One region of the Stenotrophomonas sp. YJH_SMC_105-26 genome, then DNA from elsewhere that is predicted to be linked to it. Evidence: riboswitches for the same ligand, from Rfam matches in the RefSeq annotation. Region 1 holds a riboswitch; the other holds the start of a gene.
The links. Region 1 has a riboswitch for glycine ahead of AC5P7F_RS06145 (trimeric intracellular cation channel family protein). Riboswitches for the same ligand answer to the same signal wherever they lie in the genome.
Positions count from the first base shown of each region.

Region 2: linked by a shared signal. The riboswitch ahead of gcvP (aminomethyl-transferring glycine dehydrogenase) and the one ahead of AC5P7F_RS06145 (trimeric intracellular cation channel family protein) in region 1 are both predicted to bind glycine.

Region 1 is NZ_JCAFSD010000001.1:1,345,433-1,348,634, forward strand. Features, by position in the region: gene AC5P7F_RS06125 (NAD(P)/FAD-dependent oxidoreductase) at 1-307, shown strand, start outside; gene AC5P7F_RS06130 (hypothetical protein) at 401-817, opposite strand; gene AC5P7F_RS06135 (nuclear transport factor 2 family protein) at 821-1,252, opposite strand; gene AC5P7F_RS06140 (GIY-YIG nuclease family protein) at 1,397-1,672, opposite strand; glycine riboswitch at 1,713-1,802, shown strand; glycine riboswitch at 1,816-1,919, shown strand; gene AC5P7F_RS06145 (trimeric intracellular cation channel family protein) at 2,004-2,621, shown strand; gene AC5P7F_RS06150 (hypothetical protein) at 2,688-3,202, opposite strand, start outside.
Region 2 is NZ_JCAFSD010000001.1:629,642-632,843, forward strand. Features, by position in the region: gene AC5P7F_RS03045 (multidrug effflux MFS transporter) at 1-891, opposite strand, end outside; glycine riboswitch at 1,191-1,293, shown strand; gene gcvP (aminomethyl-transferring glycine dehydrogenase) at 1,356-3,202, shown strand, end outside.

The DNA.
Region 1 (3,202 bases):
CAAGTACGTGGCCGAGGTGGTCCGCGCGCGCCTGCATGGCAAGGCGGCACCGGGGCCGTTCAAGTACGCCGACTACGGCAACCTGGCCACCATTGGCCGCATGGCCGCGATCGTGCACCTGGGCCGGCTGCAGCTCTCCGGCGTGCTGGCCTGGTGGTTCTGGCTGGCCGCGCACGTGTTCTTCCTGATCGGCTTCCGCAACCGCATCGTGGTGCTGCTGAACTGGGCGGTCGCGTACTGGAGCTACCAACGCAGCGCGCGCATCATCTTCGGTGATGATCAGGACGACCGGCGGCCGAGGCGGTAAGGCCGCACGCAACAGGGGTCGGATCCCTTTTCCGCGGGAAAGGGCTCTGACCCCGTCAACAAACATGGAGCGCCATCCACGCATGGCGTGGATCTACTTCCGGCAGAAGTCCTCCTTCCTCGCGGTGTCGGCAATCTGCGCGGTACTCCAATGCCGGGTGATCCAGATCGCCAACGCGGTGCTGCTGAGATGCCAGCGCAGCATGCCGCGCCGAGGTTGCCGCCACAGGTGGCGCCGGGCAATCCAGAAGGCCTCCCGCTCCACTTCAGGCACCTTGTTCTTCATCCCGTCCTTGTCGAAGAACTGGGCGGTGAAGCGCCAGGGGTTCATCGGCTGGTATCCCGCCCGTGGCTCACCGCTGCACGCAGCCACACCACTGGGCGCGCGGTCGGCCGGCTTCGGCCGACCGTCCACCAATGCCAGCCCGAGCAGATACAGCAGGCCAGGCAGCAGCGCGATGCCGGCGACCAGCACGACGACGGAGATCCATGCGTTGCCGGCGGCACGCATCGCTCAGTGCGCCTTCGGTTTCGGGTACCACAGTGCGTTGACGATGACCCAGCGCTGGTCGAAACGCCCCATGTGGAAGTAGTCGACGAACCACGGGGTTTCCAGCCGCACCGAGGCCGCGTTTCCGGTCACGTCCAGCACCGTGCAGCGGCGATCCCATTGATCCTTCGGGGTCTTCAGCGCGCCCTGTTTCGTCAACGAGACCAGCTCTTCCTTCGACATCCGGCGCAGGCCCAGGCGCTCGTCGGGTGTATCGCCGAGCACAGCGCGCTTGGCCAGGTCCGGATGCAGGGAACGGGCGACGCGCTGCGGGTCGGCCTCCAGCTGGCCATCGACGTAGTCGTGGCAGGTGGCTTCGATGGCCGCGATCGTGGCGGGGTCGGCGGCAGGGCTCGTTGCTGCGGAAAGCGCGAACAGCAGGGCAATCGTGGACATCCGGGTCTCCGGCTCTGGGCGCGGGCGGATCATCGCATGGGCCGAACGGCCCATCCACGCATGACGTGGATCTACTGTAGAGCCGAGCCCATGCTCGGCTCCCGCATCGGGCAGACGGAACAACAGCCGAGCGTGGGCTCGGCTCTACAGAAGCGCAGGATCCGTTGCCTGCAGCCAGGCCAGCTTGCGTTCGCGGGGCTGCTGCTTGAGTTGCCACTCGGCCCGCGAGGCGGCGGCCCGGTCCGGGTATTCGCGCACGGCCAGCACGCGCAGCGGCGGCCGGGCCCGGGTGTAGCGCGCGCCCTTGCCGGCCTGATGGGCGGCGAAACGCGCCTCCACATCGGTGCTGATGCCGGCGTAATAGCTGCCATCGCGGCATTCGAGCAGGTACAGGAACCACGGGCGGAGGGATGGGGCCATGCCTGGATTATGCCGTGCTGCACTGCAGCGGATATACTGGCGACCGAATGCAGGAGAGAGGCGCCGCGCTGGCGCCCGCCGAAGGCGCAGGCTCCCATGATCGCTCAGGCCGGTGGGCTGGAATCCCACCAACCATGCATTCGACTCGCCGAGCTGGAGAGAGGTCACCGGGCACGCCCGGGACGATCCGCCGAAGGGGCACGCGGCCCATGCCGCTGAACTCTCAGGCAAAAGGACAGCGGGAGCGGCACCGGTCATCGTCATCCCGTCATTGCGCAGGCAGTGGCGGTGTAGGCGCATGGCCGGCCCCACCGCGCCCGGAGCCTGTCCCATGCTGCTGTCCATCATCTACCTGATCGCCATTTCCGCCGAAGCCATGACCGGCGCACTGTCCGCCGGCCGCCGACGCATGGACCTGTTCGGTGTGGTCATGATCGCCTGTGTCACCGCCCTCGGCGGCGGCTCGCTGCGCGACATCCTGCTCGGCCACTACCCGCTGGGCTGGGTGAAGCACCCCGAGTACCTGGGCTTCACCGTGTGCGCGGCGCTGATCGCCACCTGGGTGGCGCGCTGGATGCATCACTTCCGCCGCACCTTCCTGGTGCTCGACGGGCTGGGCCTGATCGCCTTCACCCTGATCGGCTGCTCGATCGCGCGCGAGGCCGGCCATGCGATGCCGATCGTGCTGATCGCCGGCATGCTGACCGGTGCGTTCGGCGGCGTGCTGCGCGACATCCTCTGCAACGAGGTGCCGCTGATCTTCCAGAAGGAGCTGTACGCGATCATCGCGCTGCTGACCGGCGCGGCCTACCTGTTGCTGCTGCACTGGGGCGTGGCCGACGCCACCGCGATCCTGTGCTGCCTCGGCGGCGGCTTCGCGCTGCGCCTGCTGGCGATCCACTACCGCTGGGAAATGCCGAAGTTCGTCTACCACGACGAAGTGCATTGAACGATGGCGTGTTCGCCGGGCATGGCCCGGCGCTACAGAAGAGCGGTATCCACGCATGGCGTGGATCTAGAGCACGAACTCCATAGGGCTGCCCCCCGCGCGTATCCGCTCTGGATAGTCAGCCGACGGATACCGTTGGGGTCCGCATCCCCAATCGCCGTCGGAATCGTCGGCTTTCAGCAACACGGGATCGATCCATTCGCACAAGTAGTCGCTATCAGATCGTCTTTCGTAGCCTGGACAGTTCACTTTGCCCTCCACGTCAATGGAGTTGTGGGTGCTGCCGAGGTAGCTAGCGGTCAGGTGCCCCGCCACTTGTGTGTAGGTGCCGGTCTCGAGGAAGGTCTGAACAGTCATGTTGCCACCTACGGACAGAATCCCATCATTGAGTGAGCACGCGTACAGATGATCGCATTCCAGCTCATCACGCACGAACACCCAACCACCACAGTCGAGATTCCGGGCCCTGAGGCTCCCCAGTACGATCACGCAGAGCGTCTCGCTCAAGTCGTTCAGTATCAGCGTGCCGTCTGCGATCAGGTCACCATCGACAATCACGCAGTCGGTCTCGCAGTCGGATT
Region 2 (3,202 bases), 720 kb from region 1:
CAGCAGCACCGACAGCGCGCACAGGCCGAAACCAATGGATACCTGGCGGGTGGGCGTGGTGTGCCCGGCCATGCGCCCGGACAGGAACGAGCCGGTGGTCATGCCGCCGATGGTGGGGATGAACAGCCAGGCGAAACCACCCTCGCCCAGGTGCAGGTGCTGCATCACGAACACCGGTGCCGAGGAGATGTACAGGAAGATGCCACCGAAACCGATGCTGCCGGCCAGCGCCAGGCGCAGGAAGCGCGGATTGAAACCGATGCGCACGTAATCACGCATCAGCACCCGCGGCGACAACGGAACGCGCGCTTCGAGCGGATGGGTCTCCGGCAGGTAGCGGGCGGTGGCCGCCAGCAGAACCAGTGCGAACACCACCAGGAACCAGAAGATCAGCGGCCAGCCAGCACCGCTGAGCAGGATCCAGCCACCGATGATCGGCGCGATCGCCGGGGCGATGCCGAACAGCATCGACACCTGGCTCATCAGCCGCTGCGCGTCGTGACCGTGGTACAGGTCGCGGATCACCGCGCGGCCGACGATCATGCCGACGCCTGCGGACAGGCCCTGCAGGGCGCGGAACCCCAGCAGCGTGGTCAGATCGGTGGACAGCGCACAGCCGACCGAGGCGCCGACGAACACCACCAGGCCGCCGAGGATCACCCGCTTGCGGCCCCAGGCATCGGACAGCGGGCCGTGTGCCAGGCTCATCAGGCCGTAGAACAGCAGGTACACGCTGATGGTCTGCTGCACCGCCACCTCGTCCACCGCCAGGCGCTGGGCCAGCTGCGGGAACGCGGGGAAGATGGTGTCGATCGAGAACGGACCGAACATGGCCAGGCCGGCGAGCAGCAGGGCCATGCGGCGGGTGGAAGGAGCAACAGCGGCGGTCATGGAGAAGGCGTCCGGCAGGGCCATGCGCGGCACGCACGGCGGGCGCCAGTCCCCTGCAGCAGGGACGGCGCCAGATGAATTCGGGTATCCGCCCATCATAGGTGGGGATTGCGCCTGATGCCATGCAGCAGTGCACAAAACGCACGGGCGGGCCATCGGCCATTCAGGCGCCGCGGCCGGGCCCGCAGGCGGCTGGCGCGCCCGCAACGGGCTATAATCGGCGGGCAACACGGTGGGAGAAGCGGAACACCGCTGCCGAAGGCGCAACGCCCGTAATCGCTCAGGCCCGATACCACCCGTAACACAACTCTGGAGAGACCGGTTCGATCCGGCGCCGAAGGGGCACGAAGCCGCGGTTTTCCGCGCTTCCAAACTCTCAGGCAAAAGGACAGAGGGGCGCCCCGCAGACCGCCGACCGGCGGCTTGTGCCCGTGCGTGTGCCCTTTCCTGACGGATCCTTCGCCATGTCCCAGAACACCCCTTCCCTGCGTGAGCTCGAGCACCACAATGCGTTCGTCGAGCGCCACATCGGCCCCAACGATGCCGAGATCGCGCAGATGCTCGACGTCGTCGGCCACGCGTCGCTGGATGCGATGACTGATGCCATCGTACCGGCCAAGATCAAGTCGCCGGCGCCGCTGGCACTGCCGGAATCGATGACCGAAGTGCAGGCACTGGCGAAGATCCGTGCGATCGCCGACAAGAACACCGTGCTGCGCAGCTTCATCGGCCAGGGCTACTACGGTACCCACACGCCGAACGTGATCCTGCGCAACATCCTGGAAAACCCGGCCTGGTACACCGCCTACACCCCGTACCAGGCCGAGATCTCGCAGGGCCGCATGGAAGCGCTGATCAACTTCCAGACCCTGTGCGCCGACCTCACCGGCATGGAAATCGCCAACGCCTCGCTGCTGGACGAAGCCACCGCCGCAGCTGAAGCGATGACCCTGGCCAAGCGTTCGGCCAAGTCGAAGTCGGACACCTTCTTCGTGCACGACGCCGTGCACCCGCAGACCCTGGAACTGCTGCGTACCCGCGCCGAGCCCATGGGCATCGTGCTGCGCGTCGGCACCCCGGCCGAGGCACTGGAAGCAGAAGCCTTCGGCCTGCTGCTGCAGTACCCGGACACCTTCGGCCAGATCGGCGACTACAAGGCGCTGGTCGAGGCCGTGCACGCGCGCGGCGGCCTGGTGGCCGTGGCCACCGACCTGCTGGCGCTGACCCTGCTGGCCGCCCCGGGCGAATGGGGTGCGGACATCGTGGTCGGCAACAGCCAGCGTTTCGGCGTGCCGTTCGGCTTCGGCGGCCCGCACGCCGCATTCATGGCCTGCCGCGACGCCTACAAGCGCTCGATGCCGGGCCGCCTGATCGGCGTCTCGGTCGATGCCCAGGGCAACCCGGCCTACCGCCTGACCCTGCAGACCCGCGAGCAGCACATCCGCCGCGAGAAGGCCACCTCCAACATCTGTACCGCACAGGTGCTGCTGGCGGTGATGGCCTCGATGTATGCCGTGTACCACGGCCCGGAAGGCCTGACCCGCATCGCCCGGCGCACCCACCGCCTGGCCTCGATCCTGGCCGCCGCGCTGCGCGAGGCCGGCGTGCAGGTCGGTGGCGACTTCTTCGACACCCTGCATGTCACCGGCGTGCACGCCGATGAGATTCACGCCAAGGCCCGCGCCGCCGGTTACAACCTGCGTGCGATCGACAGCGACTCGGTCGGCATCAGCCTGGACGAGACCGCCACCCGCGCCGACGTGGTCGCACTGGCCGCCGTGTTCGGTGCGCAGGCCGACGTCGACGCGCTGGATGCCAGCACCGCCGATGCGCTGCCGGCCGGGCTGCTGCGCCAGTCCGCATTCCTGACCCACCCGGTGTTCAACACCCACCACAGCGAGCACGAACTGCTGCGCTACCTGCGCTCGCTGGCCGACAAGGACCTGGCGATGGACCGCACGATGATCCCGCTGGGCTCGTGCACCATGAAGCTCAACGCCACCGCCGAGATGATCCCGGTGACCTGGCCGGAGTTCTCGCAGATCCACCCGCTGGTGCCGGCCGACCAGGCGCTGGGCTACAAGGAACTGATCGACACGCTGGAAGCGATGCTGGTGGAATGCACCGGCTATGACGCGGTCAGCCTGCAGCCGAACTCCGGCGCGCAGGGCGAGTACGCCGGCCTGCTGGCGATCCGCGCCTACCACCGCTCGCGCGGCGAAGGCCACCGCGACATCTGCCTGATCCCGGATTCGGCGCACGGCACCAACCCGGCCTCGGCGCAGATGTGCGGCATGAAGGTGGTGGTGAC